2 linked regions of the Flexistipes sp. genome follow. Each later gene encodes a partner of the first gene's protein in a complex. Links are inferred from orthologs where the notes say so. Each region holds a gene or a part of one and is shown on either strand. Other genes may lie near its edges. The genes, in order: rpsG and tig.

The links.
Region 2: the proteins of rpsG (region 1) and tig are in contact, whole or in part, in a crystal structure (PDB 3GTY), measured with the Thermotoga maritima proteins. The link is inferred for Flexistipes sp. from one-to-one orthologs. Residues at the interface, in WP_004081843.1 of Thermotoga maritima: Lys34, Lys52, Lys55, Glu59, Arg62, Gln63, Glu66, Asn67, Lys69, Val71, Arg95, Ala109, Lys110, Lys111, Gly112, Arg113, Pro114, Glu117, Glu121, Ile124, Ala125, Tyr127, Asn128, Asn129, Thr130, Gly131, Lys135, Asp139, Arg142, Met143; in WP_004081061.1 of Thermotoga maritima: Glu122, Val124, Val129, Leu130, Tyr133, Glu188, Gly259, Ile262, Tyr263, Glu266, Ser270, Glu273, Gln274, Glu277, Arg308, Gln311, Ile312, Ser315, Tyr316, Glu325, Arg329, Arg336, Leu363, Phe366, Trp367, Arg373, Leu377, Arg381, Leu384, Glu387.

Annotation. Positions count from the first base shown.
Region 1 is NZ_JAXKVW010000003.1:174,497-184,917, forward strand. What follows is about bases 1-2,754. They hold rpsG (30S ribosomal protein S7), read left to right. Parts: upstream 1-1,019; coding sequence 1,020-1,490; downstream 1,491-2,754. Other genes in these bases: rpoC (DNA-directed RNA polymerase subunit beta'), read left to right, coding at 1-424; rpsL (30S ribosomal protein S12), read left to right, coding at 636-1,007; fusA (elongation factor G), read left to right, coding at 1,503-2,754. In the rest of the region: more of fusA, read left to right, coding at 2,755-3,578; tuf (elongation factor Tu), read left to right, coding at 3,594-4,784; rpsJ (30S ribosomal protein S10), read left to right, coding at 4,797-5,105; rplC (50S ribosomal protein L3), read left to right, coding at 5,121-5,765; rplD (50S ribosomal protein L4), read left to right, coding at 5,774-6,400; UMU13_RS03860 (50S ribosomal protein L23), read left to right, coding at 6,397-6,678; rplB (50S ribosomal protein L2), read left to right, coding at 6,691-7,515; rpsS (30S ribosomal protein S19), read left to right, coding at 7,527-7,805; rplV (50S ribosomal protein L22), read left to right, coding at 7,817-8,149; rpsC (30S ribosomal protein S3), read left to right, coding at 8,163-8,822; rplP (50S ribosomal protein L16), read left to right, coding at 8,825-9,253; rpmC (50S ribosomal protein L29), read left to right, coding at 9,250-9,444; rpsQ (30S ribosomal protein S17), read left to right, coding at 9,446-9,721; rplN (50S ribosomal protein L14), read left to right, coding at 9,741-10,109; rplX (50S ribosomal protein L24), read left to right, coding at 10,119-10,421.
Region 2 is NZ_JAXKVW010000002.1:73,291-83,783, reverse strand. What follows is about bases 2,845-5,670. They hold tig (trigger factor), read right to left. Parts: upstream 5,035-5,670; coding sequence 3,655-5,034; downstream 2,845-3,654. Other genes in these bases: clpP (ATP-dependent Clp endopeptidase proteolytic subunit ClpP), read right to left, coding at 3,068-3,655; clpX (ATP-dependent Clp protease ATP-binding subunit ClpX), read right to left, coding at 2,845-3,003. In the rest of the region: lon (endopeptidase La), read right to left, coding at 1-1,692; more of clpX, read right to left, coding at 1,762-2,844; UMU13_RS02070 (DUF488 domain-containing protein), read right to left, coding at 5,747-6,115; UMU13_RS02065 (hemerythrin domain-containing protein), read right to left, coding at 6,129-6,686; UMU13_RS02060 (hypothetical protein), read right to left, coding at 6,673-6,822; UMU13_RS02055 (alcohol dehydrogenase catalytic domain-containing protein), read left to right, coding at 7,048-8,196; UMU13_RS02050 (proline racemase family protein), read left to right, coding at 8,198-9,229; UMU13_RS02045 (PAS domain-containing protein), read right to left, coding at 9,408-9,779; UMU13_RS02040 (MFS transporter), read right to left, coding at 9,780-10,493. UniProt on the Bacillus subtilis protein: Involved in protein export. Acts as a chaperone by maintaining the newly synthesized protein in an open conformation. Functions as a peptidyl-prolyl cis-trans isomerase.

The sequences.
Region 1 (10,421 bases):
GATACAGGAAGTTTACAGGAAACAAGGTGTTACTATTAACGATAAACACATTGAGGTTATTTCAAAACAGATGCTAAAGAAAATTTTAATTGAAGACCCCGGTGATTCTGAATTTATGCCTAATGAAGAGGTATATAAAGCCGATTTTACCAAAGTTCAGCAGGACCTTTTAGCAGAGGGGCTTACACCTCCCAAAGGCAGACCTATACTACAGGGTATTACAAAGGCAGCCCTGAACACTGAAAGCTTCATTTCTGCAGCCAGTTTTCAGGAAACAACCAGAATACTTACAGATGCTTCGTGTTCCGGTAAGACAGACAAGCTGAGAGGACTTAAGGAAAATGTGATTATGGGTAAACTTATCCCTGCCGGTACAGGTTCTGAACACATTAAGACTGAAAAATTCAAGTTTATGAAAAACTGATAAGCGGGAGATTTTCTCCCGCTTTTTTGATACGTTAATAAAATCGCATAATAAACCTTGACATTAGTAAAAACCGTTGATAATATCTGAGGCTCATTTTGAGGTAAGTATATTTATGCGTAATGATAATACTGCAGTGCCTAAAAGGCTGATTAAGCAGGATATAAAAGGGATAAAAAATACAAACGTTTCAACTTTTGGAGGTGTTTAGGTGCCAACTTTGAACCAGTTAGTGAGAAAGGGCAGAAAAGAAGTAGGGAAGAAAACAAAATCTCCTGCATTGAGAGATAATCCTCAGAGAAGGGGAGTTTGTGTAAGAGTTTATACTACAACACCCAAGAAGCCTAACTCTGCATTGAGAAAGGTTGCAAGGGTGAGGCTTACCAACGGTGCTGAGGTTACAGCATACATACCGGGAATAGGCCACAATCTTCAGGAACACTCTGTTGTGCTGGTAAGAGGCGGCAGGGTAAAGGATTTACCTGGTGTTAGATATAAGATAGTCAGAGGTGCTCTGGATACAGCCGGTGTTGCTGACAGAAAGCAGAGCAGATCAAAATATGGCGCAAAAAGGCCAAAGTAGGAAGGTGTTTTTATGGCTAGAAGAAGAGTAGCGAAAAAGAGAGTAATAATCCCTGATCCCATCTTTCATGAAACTTTGGTTACCAAGTTTATTAACAGTCTTATGTATGACGGTAAAAAGTCCGTTGCGGAGAAAGTATTTTATGATGCGATGGATATGATAAAGGAAAGACGCGGAGAAGAAGGGCTGGATGTGTTTAAAAAAGCCATCGATAACATAAAGCCCGTGCTGGAAGTTAAATCCAGAAGAGTGGGCGGGGCTACTTATCAGGTGCCTGTTGAAGTTAGAGCTGAAAGAAGACAGGCGTTAAGTATCAGATGGCTGATAGCAGCAGCAAGAGCCCGTAGAGAGAAGACAATGGTTGAGAGGCTTGCTTCAGAGATAATGGACGCAGCTGATAATAAAGGGGTATCAATTAAAAAGAGAGAAGATACTCACAGAATGGCTGAAGCAAATAAAGCCTTCGCTCATTTCAGATGGTAGAAGGAGGTATTAGTGGCTAGAAAGTATTCGCTCGAAAGACAGCGAAATATCGGTATCATGGCACATATTGATGCGGGTAAAACAACAACAACAGAAAGAATCCTGTTTTATACAGGTGTAAATTATAAAATCGGCGAAGTTCACGACGGTGCTGCAACTATGGACTGGATGGAGCAGGAAAAAGAGCGTGGAATAACGATTACTTCAGCTACAACCCAATGTTTCTGGAAGGATCACAGGATTAATATTATAGACACTCCCGGACACGTTGATTTTACTGTGGAAGTGGAAAGGTCTCTTAAGGTTCTCGATGGTTCAGTAGCAGTTTTTTGTGCGGTAGGTGGTGTTGAACCTCAGTCGGAAACAGTTTGGCGTCAGGCTGATAAATACGGTGTGCCACGGATTGCGTTTGTCAACAAAATGGACAGAGTGGGTGCAGACTACTTTAGAGTTGTTGATATGATAAAAAATCGTCTGGATGCGAGACCTTTGGTCTGTCAGCTGCCCATCGGTGTGGAGGATTCTTTTGAAGGTGTTATTGATCTTATCAGGATGAAAGGTATTGTCTGGCACGGTGAGGAGCTTGGTGCCAAATATGACTATATAGACATTCCGTCTGAATATGTTGAGCAGGCTGAAAAATACAGGGAAAGCCTTGTTGAGATGGTTTGTGAAACAGATGAAACATTGATGGAAAAATATTTTGAAGGTGAAGATATCTCCGAAGAGGAATTGGTTTCTGCAATAAGGAAAGGGACGAATAATCTCGAATTTACTCCCGTTTTTTGTGGGAGTGCCTTTAAGAATAAAGGTGTGCAGCCTCTGCTTGATGCTGTTGTTGACTATATGCCTTCACCACTTGATGTACCTCCCATCAAGGGAATTAAACCAGGTACTGAGGAAGAGGTTGTTAGAAGACCGGTTGATGATGATCCTTTTGCAGCGCTTGCTTTTAAGATAACAACTGATCCTTATATGGGACAGTTAACATATTTCAGAGTATATTCGGGAAGCCTCGAGGCAGGGAACTATATTTACAATGCATCCAAAGGTAAAAAAGAACGTGTTGGCAGACTTCTGAAGATGCATTCAAATAAAAGGGAAGAGATTAAAGAAATTTTTGCCGGTGATATCTGTGCCACCGTCGGTTTGAAGTTTACAACCACAGGGGATACTCTGTGTGATGAAAAGGATCCTGTAGAACTTGAGTCTATGGAATTTCCCGAGCCTGTTATCTCGGTTGCTATTGAGCCCAAAACACGCAGTGATCAGGATAAACTGTCCTCAGCTCTGGCAAAACTTGCTCAGGAAGACCCCACTTTTAAAGTAAAAGTGGATGACGAAACAGGTCAGACCATTATATCAGGAATGGGCGAGCTGCATCTGGACATAATTGTTGACAGGCTGTTGAGAGAATTCAAGGTTGAAGCTAATGTAGGAAGTCCGCAGGTTGCTTACAGAGAAACAATTAGAAAGACCGTTAAGCAGGAATCTAAATATATAAAACAGTCCGGTGGTAGAGGGCAGTATGGTCATGTTTGGCTGGAGCTTGAGCCTCTTGAAGCTGGCGAAGGTTTTCAGTTTGAAAATAAGATTGTGGGTGGGGCCATCCCTAAAGATTTCATCCCTGCAGTTCAAAAAGGTATCGAAGAGGCAATGGAAGCCGGTGTTCAGGCAGGTTTTCCCGTTGTTGATGTTAAAGTAACCCTTTACGACGGATCGTTTCATGAAGTTGACTCATCAGAGATGGCTTTTAAAATTGCGGCTTCGATGGGTTTTAAGGACGGGATGAAAAAGGCCTCTCCGGTTATACTGGAGCCTATAATGAAAGTCGAAGTTGTTGTACCTGAAGAATATATGGGTGATGTTATGGGAGATTTAAACTCCCGGAGAGGAAGAGTTGAAGGTATGGATTCCAGAGGCAATACTCAGGTTATAAACAGTTATGTTCCGCTTAAAGAGATGTTCGGCTATGCTACGAACCTGAGATCATTAACGCAGGGCAGGGCTACTTATACAATGCAGTTTAGCCATTACGAGGAAGTCCCTGCGACCATTGCTGAAGAAATTGCAAAATCAAGAGTATAGAGTCAGGAGGAAAGGATGTCCAAGCAAAAGTACGAAAGGAAGAAACCTCACGTAAACGTAGGCACGATAGGCCACGTTGACCATGGTAAGACGACATTGACAGCAGCGATGACACATGTACTGTCATTAAAGGGGTACGCAGATTATATTGAGTTTGGTAATATAGACAAGGCCCCTGAGGAGAAGGAGCGTGGTATAACGATAGCCACTGCTCATGTTGAGTACGAGAGCGACAAGCGCCACTATGCACACGTAGACTGTCCTGGTCACGCAGACTATGTAAAGAACATGATTACAGGTGCAGCGCAGATGGACGGAGCGATATTGGTAGTAAGTGCAGCGGACGGCCCTATGCCTCAGACAAGGGAGCACATTCTTTTGGCGAGACAGGTAGGAGTTCCCAGTATAGTAGTTTTCATGAACAAGTGCGACATGGTGGATGATGAGGAGTTGCTTGAGCTTGTAGAGCTTGAGATAAGAGATCTTCTAAACACCTATGAATTTCCCGGAGATGATATTCCGATAATCAAGGGTAGTGCACTGCAGGCGTTGGAGAATGCTGAAGATGAAGAGAAGACGAAGTGTATATGGGAATTGCTTCAGGCGATGGATGATTATATACCTGCTCCTGAGCGTGATATAGACAAGCCGTTTTTGATGCCGATCGAGGATGTATTCAGTATATCCGGCCGTGGGACAGTAGTTACGGGAAGAGTTGAGCGAGGTAAGGTAAGGGTACAGGACGAGATAGAGATAGTAGGGCTTACAGACACCCGTAAGACTGTGGTAACGGGAGTTGAGATGTTCCGTAAGATACTTGATGAAGGAGAAGCCGGAGATAATGTAGGTGTACTTCTTAGAGGTATCAAGAAGGATGATGTAGAGCGTGGTCAGGTACTTGCGAAGCCAGGTAGTATAACGCCGCACCGTAAGTTTAAGTGTGAGGCATATATATTGACAAAAGAAGAGGGTGGTCGTCATACGCCATTTTTCAGCGGATATCGTCCACAGTTTTACTTCCGTACGACGGATGTGACTGGAGTGATAACATTGGCTGAGGGAGTAGAGATGGTAATGCCCGGAGATAATATCAGCTGTGACGTGGATTTGATTCAACCGATAGCGATGGAGCAGGGGTTGAGATTTGCTATACGTGAAGGCGGCAGGACAGTAGGTGCCGGTGTCGTTACAGAAATCGTGGAGTAATAGAGGTATATAATGGCTGAACAAAAGATACGAATAAAATTAAAAGGCTACGATCATAAAATACTGGATAAAGCAGTAAAGGATATAGTCAGCACGGCCAAGAGGACGGGGGCACAAACGGTGGGCCCTATACCATTGCCCACGAAAAAGGAAAAATTTACAGTCCTGAAATCTCCCCATGTCAACAAGAAGGCGAGAGACCAGTTTGAAATCAGGACTCACAAGAGACTTGTTGATATTTTTGAGCACAACCCACAAACTATTGATGCACTTATGAAGCTGGAGTTATCAGCTGGTGTGGATGTTGAAATAAAACTATAAAGGTAGGGCAGGTCAATGTTTAAGGCAATATTAGGAAAAAAAATAGGGATGAGTCAGATTTTTACTCCTGAAGGTAAAGTAATTCCTGTTACAGTTATTGAGGCAGGCCCTTGCACAGTGGTACAGAAGAAAAACGTAGCCAGCGACGGCTACAATGCTTTACAAATGGGGTATCAAAAGATTAAAAAAGTTAAAAATGTAACCAAGCCTATGTTGGGACATTTTAAGAAAAACAATCTTGAGCCTTTTAAGGTACTCAAAGAGGTGAAGGTTGAAAATCCTGACGAGTTTGAGATAGGTCAGGAAGTTACAGTGGAAGCCTTTGTAGAAGGTGACGTAGTCGATGTGCAGGGAAAATCTATCGGTAAAGGATTCCAGGGTGTCATGAAAAGGTATAACTTTGGCGGCGGCCCTGCTTCGCACGGTTCGAATTTTCACCGTGAACCCGGTTCGATCGGTATGTGTGAAATGCCGGCTGAAACACCAAAAGGAAGAAAAATGCCGGGAAGAATGGGCGGTAAAAAAGTTTCCGTTCAGGGAATCAAAGTAGTTAGAGTTATGCCGGAGAAAAATCTGTTGTTAGTAGCCGGAGCTGTTCCCGGGCATAAAAATTCCACTGTATTTTTAAGGGAATCTACTAAGAAACAAAAAAGTAATTAGAGGTCGTTATGAGCAAATTGGATGTTATAAATACGAATGCAGACAAAGTGGATGAATTGGATATATCCGAACAGTTGATGGATTATCCGGAAAAACCCTGGCTTGTTCATGAGGTTGTTAAAATGCAGCTCGCAGGCAGAAGAGCCGGAACACACGCCACAAAAAACAGGGCTAATATATCCGGAGGCGGTAAGAAACCCTGGAGGCAAAAAGGTACAGGCAGGGCAAGAGCAGGCTCATCCAGGTCCCCTCTTTGGGTCGGCGGTGCCACAATGTTTGGTCCTCAGCCCCGCAGTTATGCATATAAGATGCCCAAAAAGAAAGTTAGATCGGCTTTAAAATCTGCCTTTAGTTCAAAGCTTAAAGATGGTAGCGTGAAGGTTTTTGATAAACTTGCTACTGAAAACGGCAAAACTAAAGAAGCTGCTGAGATTTTGGCAAAATCGCAAGCCGAAAGAAACGTGCTTGTCCTCTTTACAGAGTACGATGAAAAGATGATAAAAGCATTTAGAAATATCCCTTATGTAAAGTTGTTGAATGTGCAAGGATTAAATGTGTACGACACAGTACATGCTGAAAATATTTTGATGTCTCAGGAATGCCTTCAAAATGTTATGGAGGTACTGGAAAAATGATATCCGTTTATGATGTAATTAAAAAGCCTTTGATTACGGAAAAGGCCGTGAGCCTTAAGGAAGATCAGAACCAAGTCGTATTTTCGGTTCATCCGCAGGCTAACAAAGTACAAATAAAACAAGCTGTGGAAGAGCTTTTTGAAGTTAAGGTTAAAGATGTAAAGACCATGAATTTTAAGGGCAAAAAGAAGCGTTTCGGCCTAACTCTGGGAAGAAGAGACGACTGGAAAAAAGCGGTGGTTATGTTAGAAGAAGATCAAAAGCTTGAGTTTGTTTAAGAGAGGAATGTTATGGGTGTTAAAAAATATAAACCAACGTCACCTGGTGTCAGGTTCAGAACGAATGATGATTATTCCAATGTAACTGCTGAGAAGCCTGAAAAGTCATTGGTTAAACCTCTGGCTAAAAAAGGTGGAAGAAACAGTTACGGAAGGATTACCGTCAGGCATAAAGGCGGTGGAAACAAGAGGCTTTACAGAGTAATTGACTTTAAGAGGAATAAGATTGATGTCCCCGGTGTCGTTAAAACAATAGAATATGATCCTAACAGAAGTGCAAGGATTGCACTGGTTGTGTATGCTGATGGAGAAAAAAGATATATTCTTGCTCCTATCGGGCTGAAAGTGGGAGATCATGTTTTAAGTGGTAAAGATGCCGATATAAAGCCCGGCAACTCACTGCTGCTGAAAGAAATCCCCGTTGGGACAGTGTTGCACAATGTGGAACTCAGGCCTGGTAAAGGCGGCCAGCTGGCAAGGTCTGCCGGTACATATTCCCAGCTTCTTTCAAAGGAGAAAGGGTATTGCCACGTGAGACTGCCGTCCGGTGAAATCAGACTGGTAAATGCCGAATGCAGGGCAACAGTCGGCCAGGTTAGCAATCCTGAACATGAAAATCTGTCTGTTGGTAAAGCCGGAAAGAACAGATGGTTTGGAATACGCCCAAGTGTACGCGGCGTTGCCATGAACCCGATCGACCATCCTCACGGTGGTGGTGAAGGCAGAACAAGCGGCGGCAGACACCCTGTTACGCCATGGGGTAAACCAACTAAGGGTTATAAAACTAGAAAGAGTAACAAGCCGACAAATAAATATATTATTTCAAGGCGTAGATAAAGGAGGATAACGTGCCGAGATCCCTCAAAAAAGGACCGTTTATAGATGATCATTTGCTGGATAAGGTAAATACAGCAAAAGAGAAAGGGGATAAGAAGGTTATTAAAACCTGGTCAAGAAGAAGTACGATTCTGCCTGAAATGGTGGGTTTGACATTTGCAGTACATAATGGTAACAAATTTATCCCTGTTTATGTAACTGAAAATATGGTCGGTCACAAGCTCGGTGAGTTTGCTTTGACGCGTACGTTTCGCGGCCATAAAAAAGACGATAAAAAAGTTAAGAGATAGGTGGGATGATCATGGATGTTCAAGCTAAAGGAAGGTATGTAAGAGTATCTCCCAGAAAAGCTCGTCTCGTAGCTGACTTAGTAAGAGGCAAAAGCGCAGAAGCCGCGATAGATATTCTTAATTTTACTCCTAAGAAAGCGGCGAAAGATATTACGAAGGTTATCAAATCTGCGGTTTCAAACGCTGAAGAAAATCATGGCGTGAGAGATGTTTCCGGATTGAAGATAAAGGAAATCAGAGTTGACGGCGGTCCTATTCTGAAAAGATATATGCCGAGAGCCTACGGCCGTGCGACTATGATACGCAAAAGGACCAGTCACATAACAGTTGTTTTGTCGGAATAGTGGAGGTGAAATAGTGGGGCAAAAAGTACATCCTGTGGGAATTCGGATTGGAGTTAATAAAAACTGGAAGTCCGTTTGGTATGCAGGTAAAAGAGAATACAGAAAAAATCTTATGGAAGATCTTAAAATCAGAGATTTTCTTAAAAAAAGGCTGAAACAGGCCGGGGTGTCTTCAGTTGATATAGAAAGGATGGGCTCTAAACTTAAAATAACTCTCAATACAAGCAGACCCGGGATTGTTATAGGCAAGAAAGGGGCTGAGATAGAGAAACTGAAAAAGGAGCTCAATAAGTTCACTGCTGCTGATGTACAGGTTGGTATCAGGGAAATTAAAAAACCTGAAACCGATGCACAGTTAATCGCTGACAACATAGGTTTCCAGTTGATCAGAAGGGTTGCCTTCCGTAGGGCAATGAAAAAGGCCGTACTGCAGGCTATGAAAGCCGGAGCTCAGGGGATAAAAGTAATGTCATCCGGGCGACTTGCCGGATCCGATATGGCTAGAACCGAATGGTACATAAGAGGCAGAGTTCCTCTTCAAACTCTGAGAGCAGATATTGAATACGGTTATTCCGAAGCCTTGACCACATATGGGATAATCGGTGTTAAGGTCTGGCTTTTTAAAGGTGAAATAATTGAAGCTAAGAATAATAGTAGTGCAGAGGTAGATTAATCATGTTAATGCCAAAAAAGTTAAAATACCGAAAACAGTTTAAAGGCAGGATCAAAGGAAAGGCCACAAAAGGCAATTCCATAGAATTTGGTGAGTACGGTTTGCAGGCCACCCAGAAAGGGAAGATTACCAGCAGGCAGATAGAAGCTGCCAGGATTGCTATCAACAGGTCTTTACGTAGAGGAGGAAAGGTATTTATACGTGTTTTTCCCCATAAGCCAATTACTCAGAGACCTGCTGAAACAAGAATGGGTAAAGGTAAAGGCGCTGTGGAATTCTATGTAGCTCCCATAAAAGAAGGTACAATATTGTACGAAGTACGCGGAGTTTCAGAAGAGAAAGCGCAGGAAGCTTTGAGACTTGCTTCCCACAAACTCCCTGTAAAGTGTAAGTTTGTCAGAAAATCACAGGTTGAAGGAGGCGAAGAATGAAGCCTTCAGAGATAAGAGAAATGACAGCTAATGAAATAGAAAATAAGGAAAAAGAGCTTCGTGAAGATTTGTTCAGACTCAAATTTAAACTGGCAACCGGAGAGCTGGAAGATACGTCGAAAATTAAGTTGACGCGCAGAGATATCGCCAGATTGAAAACAATCTTAAAAGAGAAAAAAGCAGAGGTATAAGATGCAGGAAAGAGGTGTAAGAAAAACAAGAAAGGGCGTTGTTACCAGTAATAAAATGGACAAAACGATCGTTGTCAAAGTTGAAGGGCTAAAGCTTCACAGCAGATATCAAAAGTATATTAAAAGAAGCAAAGAGTTTAAAGCTCATGATCCGAACAATGAGTGTCAAGTGGGCGATATAGTGGAAATTATGGAAACAAGACCTATCAGCAAAACCAAACGCTGGAGATTTGTAAAGTTGATAGAACGTCCGATTGGGGCTGCAGATAATAGTTAAATAGTTTAGGGGTATAAATATGATTCAGATACAATCTAATCTAAAAGTGGCAGATAACTCTGGTGCGAGAGAAATACAGTGTATTAAAGTGCTTGGTGGCTCAAAAAAGAAATACGGCAGAATTGGTGATGTTATAGTTGCGAGTGTAAAAGATGCCATACCTGACAGTAATGTTAAAAAAGGCTCTGTTGTCAAGGCAGTAATAGTTAGGACAAGAAAAGAGAACAGGCGTACAGACGGAACCTATATCAAATTTGATGATAATGCTGCCGTTTTGATTAACAAAAATAACGAGCCACTTGGTACACGTGTTTTCGGCCCTGTTGCAAGGGATTTGAGAGCTAAGGGATTTGTAAAAATAGTCTCCATGGCTCCTGAGGTACTTTAGGAGGTAATAATGGCATTGGTAAAATATAAACTGAAAAAAAATGATCCTGTTATTGTTAAAGTAGGAAAAGACAGGGGCAAAAAGTCTAAAATACTTAAAGTTGACAAAAAAAACGCTAAGTTATTTTTAGAGGATGTCAATGTAGTAAAGAGGCACACAAAACCGAATCCTATGGATCCGGACGGCGGAATTCATGAAAAAGAGATGCCGATAGACATTTCAAATGCAATGTATTACTGCAAAAAATGTGACTCCGGCGTGCGGCTAGGTATAAAAGTCCTCGGCTCCGGACAGAAACAGCGATTTTGCAAG
Region 2 (10,493 bases), on another replicon or contig:
AGTAACATTGTTTTCTGTTATAAGCTTTTTTGCTGCCTTTCTGATAACCGATGCCAGTTCTCTCTCAAGATTTCTCACACCAGCTTCTTTGGTATAATATCTGATTACATCCAAAATAGCATTTTCTGCAATGTCAACTTTCTCAGCCGGAATATTATGCTCTGAAAGTTGCTTTGGAAAAAGATACTTTTCGGCAATATTAAGCTTCTCCCGTTCCGTATAACCCGGGATACGTATAACTTCCATTCTGTCCAGAAGAGCATGGGGAATGGATTCCACTGTATTGGCAGTTGTAATAAAAAATACTTTCGAAAGATCAAAGTCCACTTCCAGATAATGGTCAGAAAAGCTGTTATTCTGCTCCGGATCCAAAGCCTCCAGCAGTGCTGATGAAGGATCGCCTCTAAAATCCATACCAAGTTTATCTATTTCATCAAGCAGAAACACCGGATTCATACTCTCAGCCCTTCTGACAGACTGAATAATTTTGCCGGGCATCGAGCCTATATATGTTCTTCTGTGCCCCCTGATTTCAGCCTCGTCCCTTACTCCGCCGAGGCTTAGCCGGACAAAATTTCTATTCATCGACTCAGCAATGGATTTAGCCAGCGAGGTTTTGCCCACTCCTGGCGGACCAACGAAACAGAGTATAGGGCCTTTTATTCTTTCGGAAAACTTTTTAACCGCAAGAAACTCCAAAATTCTTTCCTTGGGCTTTTCCAAACCGTAATGATCCCTGTTTAATATGTTTGCAGCCTTTTCTAAATCAAGAATATCCTCGGTATATTCGCCCCAGGGTAAACTGACTATCCAGTCAAGGTAATTTCGGACTACCGTTGTTTCTGCACTCATCGGCGGCATAATTCTCAGTTTTTTAAGCTCTTTCTCTGCTTTTTCCCTGACAATTTTCGGCATTTTTTTCTCATTAATTGCTGTCTGTAGCTCTTCAATATCAGCCTTTATATCCTCATCTCTTCCCAGCTCTTTATTAATAGCTTTTATTTGCTCATTCAAATAATACTCCCGCTGGGTCTTGGTTATCTGAGATTTGACTCGCTGCTTTATCTTTTTGTCAATTTTCTTGATTTCAGTTTCCATTTCAATAAATTCAATAATTTTTTCAATTCTTTCACTTAAACTCGCTATTTCAAGTATTTCCTGCTGTTCACTAACACGTATACTTAAGTTGGAGGCAATCATATAGGAAAGGTTATTCAAGTCGTCCATTTTGATGATTGAATCATAAATTTCTTTGGGAATTTTATTCTCTGTTTGTGCGAATTCCTTAAAGTGCTGCATGAGTGATTCTCTAAGGTATTTATAAAATGTTTCATCTTCATTTTTATCTTCAAAAGGTTTTACATTCACATAAGTACACTCTTCTTCCACAAACAGATCTTTAATCTCAGCCCGATATGCCCCTTCAACAAGAACTTTAATACTCCCGTCAGGAAGTTTGAGTACCTGAAGAACATCAGCTACTACACCAACATTGTATAAATACTCAATACCGGGATCATTGACACCTGAATCCTTTTGTAAAACCAGAAATATTTTTTTATCTGTGTCCCCTGCAACATCAAGTGCGTTTATAGATTTTTTTCTTCCCACAAAAACGGGTGTAACCATTGTGGGAAATATAACTATATCTCTAAGCGGTATCAGAGAAAACTGCTCAGTTTTATCTGCCATTATCTATAACTCCTTTATTTATTATCTGAATTAAACGAATAAAAAAGGCGCCTTCAGGCGCCTGATAATTTATGCTGATTCTTTTTCATCCTCATTTATTATCACCGGGTCAGCCCCTGAACTGACCGTATCCTCATTAATGATACATTCTTTGATATCTTTGTGGGATGGTATTTTATACATAATATCCATCATTGTTTCCTCTAAAATGCCCCTTAAACCTCTGGCTCCTGTTTTTCTGTTAATAGCCTGTCTGGCAATTCCCCTGAGAGCGCCATCGGTAAAAGACAATTTCACATTATCAAATTTGAAAATTTCCTCATACTGTTTTACCAGTGAATTCTTCGGTTCCGTAAGTATAGAAACAAGTGCATCTTCATCCAGATCATCCAGAACAGCTGCAACCGGTACACGTCCGACAAATTCCGGTATCAGTCCATATTTTATAAGATCCTCAGGCTGCAAAAGCTTCAGTATATCTGCTCTCTCATAATCGTTGACATTCTTACTGTTTGATTTAAAACCAACTGCTTTCTTGCCTATACGCTCTTTTATAATGCCGTCAAGATGTTCAAAAGCACCGCCGCATACAAACAGTATATTGGAAGTATCCACCTGAACGTAATCCTGATTTGGATGTTTCCTGCCCCCCTGAGGCGGTATATTGGCAACAGTACCCTCAATTATTTTCAACAGTGCCTGCTGCACTCCCTCACCGCTGACATCCCTGGTAATTGAAGGGCTGTCTGTTTTACGTGTGATTTTGTCAATTTCGTCTATAAAAATGATACCTTTTTCCGTTTTATCCACATCAAAGTCAGCGGATTGAAGAAGTTTCAAAACAACATTTTCAACATCCTCACCGACATAGCCGGCTTCTGTAAGTGTTGTTGCATCCGCTATAGCAAAAGGAACATTCAGTATCCTGGCAAGAGTCCTTGCCAGCAATGTCTTCCCTGTCCCGGTGGAACCTAACAGAAGGATATTGGATTTTTCCAATTCAACTTCAGATTTATTACCGTACAGTACACGCTTAAAATGGTTATACACGGCCACACTCAATATCTTCTTGGCACTGTCCTGACCAATCACATAATCATCCAGCTTGGCTTTTATCTCTTTCGGACTTAAAAGCTTCACATCACCTTGTGCTTCTTTTGCTTCAAGATCTTCTTCCAGAATATCATTACATAAATATATACATTCATCGCAGATATACACATCAGTTGGACCGGCTATAAGCTTCTTAACCTCTTCCTGATGTTTTCCGCAAAAAGAGCAGAAAAGCTCTTCATTTTTCTTTTTCGCCATTAGGCACCTCTTCAACTAAATAGTAATTTATCAGTTATTCAAGATACGGTATTGATTAATTTTATCAAGACCTTTTTGAGATGACCTCATCAATCAAGCCGTATTGGAGAGCTTCTTCACTGCTCATGAAAAAGTCTCTGTCGCTGTCAGCCTCAATCTGTTCCAGAGGTTTTCCCGTTTTTTCAGCCAGTATTTCGTTTATTCTGGCTTTCATCCTTAATATTTCCTTCGCATGAATTTCTATATCCTTCGCCTGCCCCTGAAATCCGCCAAGAGGTTGATGAATCATTATTCTGGCATTGGGTACAGAATATCTTTTTCCGCTGGCTCCGCATGCCAAAAGAACAGCCGCCATGCTCGCAGCCTGACCGAGACAGATTGTGGAAACATCGGGTTTTATATAATTAATTGTATCCAGAATAGCTAAGCCGCTTGTAATAACTCCACCGGGGCTGTTTATATAAAGGTGGATATCCTTGTCAGGATCGTCAGCTTCCAAAAATAAAAGCTGTGCAATTATTGTATTAGCCAGATTATCCTCAATAGGAGTTCCCATGAAAATAATCCTGTCTTTAAGAAGCCTTGAATATATATCGTAGGCTCTTTCCCCTCTGCCTGTCTGTTCTATCACATATGGTACATAAAAACTCATTATTCTTCCCCACTTTTCTCTTTATTTTCTTCCGGTTCTTCCTGCTCTGCTGCTTCTTCAGCATTCTGCTTTTCAGCAAGCTCATCCGGGTCAACGTATTTCTCGGCAATTTCATTATGTTCGCCGAGAAAATCGAATATTTTATCTGTCATGATGTTATTCTTTAGACTTTCTTTACCGCCTTGTTGTTCAATTTCTTTTTTGTATTCCTCTACATCTTTTTTCATTTCTTCAGCTAGTTCTACAATTTTATTTTCAATTTCTTCTTCACTTACTTCTATGCTGTGCATTTCGGCGAGTTTGTTAAGAATTATTGCACTTTTAACCTGAGTTGCTGCCCTTCCCTTAAACTCGTCTTTGATATTGTCTTTATTCAATCCCAGCTGCTCCGGATTAACACCGTACATATACATGTACTGTTGCAGCGTCTGGTCAGCAAGCCTGCCGGCCTGTTCATCCACTATAGTCTCAGGAACTTCAAAAGGATTTTCCTCTATCAGTTTTTCGATAATTTTGTCATACAACCTGTCCTTAGCCATTTGTGCAGCCTCTTTCTCAAGATCCTCTCTGACAAGTTTTTTCAAATCATCCAGTGTTTCACAGTTTTCGTCAATATCCTTTGCAAAATCGTCATTAAGCTCAGGGACATCTTTCTGCTTAACTTCTTTTAACGTAACCTCGAAATTTGCATCTTTACCGGCAAGATCTTTCGCATAGTTTTCAGGGAATGTCACTTCAATGTTTTTTGTTTCCCCGGGTTTCATCCCGACAAGCCCCTCTTCAAAATCTTCCAAAAACGTATTTGAACCCACAACAATGCTGTAATCATTCGCCGAGCCGCCTTCAAATTTCTCTCCGTCAATTGTGCCGACAAAATCGATTACAACCATATCATCCTTTTCAACAGCCTTATCTTCCACAGGCTCAAAAGAACTGTTTTTCTCACGGAGATCTTCAAGAACTTTTTCCACGTCATTCTCTCTGACCTCGGCAATCTCCTTCTCAAACGAATAGCCTTTATAATTTTCTATATTTACCTCTGGAAATACATCAACATAAACCTTGAATTTAATAGGTTCATTTTCTTCAAAATTCACATCCTTAATAACCGGAGTATTTAACGGATTTATTCCCTCTGAAGTTATAGCCTCATAAACTGAATCGTTAATAAGATTCTCCAAAGCGTTAACCCTCAGCTTGTGATTGTGCTCCCTGATAATAATATTTTTAGGAGCTTTACCTTTCCTGAATCCGGGTATTTTTACAGTCGGAGCAAGCTTTTTGACTTCCGCTTCAAATCTTTCATTGTATTTCTCGGCAGGAACTTCAACAGTCAGTTCCTTCTGAGAATTTTCAACATCTTTTACTTCAACCTTCATAATTTTGTCCCCTTTAAAATTTGTGATTTTTTATTTAGAAACAGGTGACGAGACCTGAAGCTCTCATACAATTTTATTCCAGACATAACTGTGCCTTTACTCAAGATGAATATGTATAATGACAAAAACACTTAAAATCAAGACTTTTTTCACTAGCGTCACCCCATTTTTCACAGTGCAAATATTTTTCAATGTAATTTGCACAAATGAAGCAGCCGATGTTTGAGAAACGTACTGCCGGTTAGCGGTCACACCCTGTGTTGGAATGTAAAATGGATAAATATTTGCAAATAAAAACAATTATGAGAGGAGGGTGTAGACGGTTAGCGGCAGTAGTTTCGAGTTTCGGCTGCGAAATGCGTGCAAATTACATTGAAATCAGTGTCATGTTAGCTAAATATATGTAAAACAAAACTTTTATATAATTTTTGGGGTGATACCAGTTTTTTCATCGGCAAGCTACCAAAATATACACATTTAAAAAGGCGTGACTAATAACACGGAGGTAATTAAACGTATTTGAGTTACTTGAGGAGGTTAAGGCAGTGGGATACCAACCGAGTACACAACTTTATCAACTTCCTTAACCTTTACCCTGTTAAATGCCGTAGGCAACCAGCCCTCCCGGCGGACGTGGCGATGCTGATATTTAGCAGGGTAAACCTCAACCTCCAACTTCCCCATCTCACTATCTCACAATCTCCCCCATTCCTCACTTTTCAGAAATCTCTAACTCATTCTCTAAAAATTCTTTTAATGCTGCTGCCTGGTTATACCGGCGATTTCTTGCCGAATACAGGAGAGTTAATTTATTATTATTTTTTGCAATAGCTGTCAATTTATCCAAAGTCTCAGCTTTTCCTTTCAGTTCTGCAAAATACAGTTTTTTAAACTCTTCCCATTTTTCTTCATCATGAGAAAACCATTTGCGCAAACTGATGCTGGGTGCGGCATACTTAAGCCAATAATCCAGGAGCAAATCCTCTTTTTTAATTCCTCTTGGCCAGATGCCGTCCACCAAAATTCTTACACCGTCGCTCTGAGACACAGGGTCGTATACCCTTTTAAACTGAACATCCATATTTTCTGCCTGTTTATCTTAAAAATTTCTTTCTGTATTCATCTATCATCTTATGGTATTTTTCGTGTGTTCCTTCGCCCATTTCTTTTTCCTCTATTTCTTCAAACCTTTGGAAAAGTTTATTATCCATGTCGCTGCCAAGAGAGAGCTCTGCCATTCTAAATAATATATCGTTTTCTTTATCGATATGTTGTCTCAAAAGCTCCACATAAGCGTATGCATTGTCGGCAAATTTTTCAGCAGCTATTTCACTTTCAGCCAAGTCATCGAGGGATTCGAGCATAGCTCTTATATGATTTCTTCCCATTTCATGCTCATCAAGCATTACACCTATAGGTCCTCCCTCTTTCTGAATTCCTGCTTTTTCAAGAGTGGGAAACAATTCTCTTTCTTCCTTAGTATGATGACACTTGTCTGCAAATTCTCTGAAAAATGTTACAGTATTCCTTATTTCATCTTCTTCCAGCTTGTTCACTTTACCTTTTTCTATGTACTCAGCAATACTTTCCAGCACTTCCAGCATGATTTTAATACCTTCGTGCTCATTTTTTAACTGCTCAGTGGATTTCATAATTACCTCCTTTATTAAATTGTTGATTATTAATATCGGCTTTCAGGCAAATTAAACTTTGATATATATCAAAAATTCCAGAATTTTTTAAAAAGCCGGCCAAAAAATAAGCATATTTCCAAACTAAACTATTCATGTTGGAAATTTTCTCGTTTGCAATTTATTGTCAACAAAGCAAAAAAGTTACACCTCAAAGCAAGTTTACTCTTGACAAACTGCATCGCAAGCCACTATTTATTTTTCAAATCATCTGCCCAAAGCCCCCGAAATGGCGGCTGAAAAGATGCCGGAGAGTGGATAGTTTTTATATTATTTAACCCAGGGTTCTGGGTTAATCATGATAAATTGAGAGGTGAAATATATGATACCTGAACACATGTCAGCGGTTCAATTAACAGACCACGGGGGTATTGAAAAACTTAAATACAGAGAAGATGTTTCCGTACCGCAGCCAGGTAAAAATGAACTACTGATAAAAGTTACCGCCACCGCAAAAAACAACACCGACCGGAAGGTTCGTGAAGGTTTGTACCCGACTGAGGATGACAGCGATGTCGCTTCCTTCAGCATGAGCAAAGATTCCGGATTGAGTTTTCCGAGAATCCAGGGCGCAGATGTAGTCGGACGGGTGGTAAAATGCGGATCAGGTGTTTCGGAAAACAGGGTGGGAGAAAGGGGGCTTCTGGATTTTAATATCTATTCCACAGACAGAGACGATATTAACCTGACTCCGGACTACTTCGGTCATGGTAAAGACGGTGGTTTTGCAGAATATATGGTGGTTCCCGCTGATCAGTTTTACACCGTAGAGAACACTGAATTATCAGATGCTGAGCTTGCTGCTATGGGTATGTGTTCGTATCAAACCGGCCTTCATATGCTGAATGCTGCCGGTGTAAGCGAAAATGAAAATGTACTTATTACAGGAGCAAGCGGCGGAGTTGGAACAGCGCTTATTCAGATGTGCCGTTTAAAAGGTGCTACTCCGTATGCAGTAAGCAGCCCGGGAAAAGCAAATACTCTTATTGAACTGGGAGCTGAAAACGTTATCGACCGCTCAGAAGTTGACAATTGGCCAAAAGCAGTGAATGAGGCTGCAGACGGTAAACCAATTGATGCAGTAATGGACCTTGTGGGCGGTAATATGACTATACCTTTGATAGACTCCATGATACAGGATATGTCCTCACGGAAAACTTATCCAAGATATTCTATTGCCGGTGCCAGCGGTGGAAATGTTACCAAGATACTCTGGACAAAGATTTATCTCTATCAGGTTCAGATATTCGGCATTTCCCATGGTACAAGAGCAGAAGCAAAGCAGCTTATCGACTGGATAAGAAAAGGTGAGCTGAAACCTGTATTACATGGAACTTTCAGATTGTCGGAAATACACAAAGCGGAAAATTACTTTGTAAACCGCAGCAGTAATTTTGTCGGCAAAATTGTAATAGTCCCGGATTCCGAATGGGAAGAACACGGGAAAAAATATGCTGTTTCAGGAGAATAATATGAACAGAGTGCGTCGTATTCAACTTATTGATACACATTCCGGTGGTGATGTAAGCAGGATTGTAACCAGTGGCATAGGCTTGTTACCCGGCGGGAATGTAAGAGAAAAGATGGAATATCTTCAAAAACATGCTGACGGTTTGCGCAAGCTTCTTATAAATGAGCCTTACGGAATACCTGAAATGTCTGTTGACCTTATTGTTGAGCCTTCCCATCCTGACGCCGTTGCAGGCTATATTATTATGGAAGTGATGGGATATCCCGTTTATTCCGGATCCAATACAATATGTACAGCCACAGCCTTGCTGGAAAGCGGGATTGTACCAATGCAGGAAGGTGAGCAGGAGTTTATCCTGGAATCACCTGCAGGTCTTGCACATATAGGTGCAAAATGTCATAACGGCCGTGTTGAATCGATCACCTGTGAAGGGCTGCCAAGTTATATCGCTGCATATAAAGAAAAGATCAATGTTAAAGGAATCGGAGACGTTACATACAGTTTGGCATGGAGCGGTGGTTTTTACGGTCTTATTGATGCCACTGAGCTTGGATTTAATCTTGAGCTAAAAGAAGAACCTGAGTTGGCGGCAACTGCATTTAAAATTACAGAGGCAATCCGCAAAGATTTTCGTCATGAGCACCCGGAGCTTGGAAATGTCGGTCCTCTGCCGTTCCTGCATTTTATGGGCCCTGTTTCAAAAGTTGCCGAAGGCAGATTCGAATCCCCCTCAGCTACATATGTCCACCCCGGCGTCATCTGCAGAAGCCCCACAGGCACCGGAACATCTGCCAGACTCGCCCTGATGCACTATGAAGGCCTGATAAAGCCCGGAGAAAGTTTAGAGACCGTATCCCTGAGAAATACAAGGTTTGTAGGCACCTATTACGGTGACACAAAAATCGGCGGATATCATGGAGTAAGCAACCGCATTACCGGCAAAGCTCAGGTAATAGCACGCTCTGAGATCGTGGTGGATCTGGACGAGCCGCTGGTTGATCCCACAGATCTGGAACTTGTTCTCGACACATAATCCGGGAACTTCGAATAATTTTTAGTACTAAGTGTTAAGTGAAAGGAAGAGGTAAAGGTAGAGGTAGAGGTAGAGGTAGAGGTAGAGATTGAGAGGGTTGAATGGGCATTCTAAGGTAACGGATTTTTTAAACTCTCCACTTCACTATCTCACCACCCTCATAAAAACTAAAAGTATTTTATTTTTTAGGCTTTTCCCGGATTACTGAAAAACAGTATTCAATATTACCATCGTTATCTTTTACCATGGTAATGGTGAATTCTATAAAAATCTTTTCACCTGTTTTTGTCATAGCAGGCACGGAGAGCATATCTCTCTTGGAATATTTGCTTTTACCCGTCTCCATCACTTTGTTAAAACCTTCCCAGTGCCGCTGCTGTAGTTTTTCGGGAATTATTATATCAAGGCTGCTTCCTTCAGCTTCTTTTTTTGTAAATCCAAAAATTTCCTCTGCTGACTTATTCCAGTATATAATAACACCGTGCCTGTCCACAGTCAGTATAATATCCGGTGCTTCTTCTATAAACTCTTCCAGCACTCTTTTCTCCATTTAAGCCTCCTTTTGACTCCCCAGTGTTTTCATAAGTATGATTGAAATCGTCATTGCCATTAAAGCAAGAGCGACATAAACGATAAATCCGTTTGAATACCCTTCTGTTCCCTGCAAATCAACAAATGTCCCGAGTATGGGCGGTACGGCAAAGCCGCCGAAGGCACCAAGACCGCCTACCCATCCGCTCGCGCCGCCGGGCGCTTTGGGAACGTACTTCGGTACAAGTTTAAAAACGGCAGCATTAGCAATACCCATACCTGCACCGATTATTATTTCACCAATGAGAGCTAACCAAAAGTTTGAAGTGATGATTAGAAACAGTGCTCCGATTAAAACGAGTGAGTAACTTCCTATGGCTGTTTTCTCTCCGCCGAACTTATCACCAAGGTGCCCCCCGTAAACCCTGATTACGGAGGCAAGAAGCGAAAATCCAAAAGCCATCAGCAGACCTGCGGGTCTGATACCTATGTTGTGAAATTCCACCCAATAGGTGGGAAACCAGGCCGTTAATGCGAGAAATCCACCGAAAGATGTGAAATAGAGAGCCACAAGAGCCCACGTCCCCGGTATTTTTGCTGAAATTTTCAGCGATTCGATAACCTTGCCCGAAGGAAAGAGCTCCTGACCAAGTTTTTCAGAAACTTCACGTGCTTCATCATGCTCAACATTGTTATGTCTGAGCTGAAAATAATAAGCGTCATGGGCAAACAT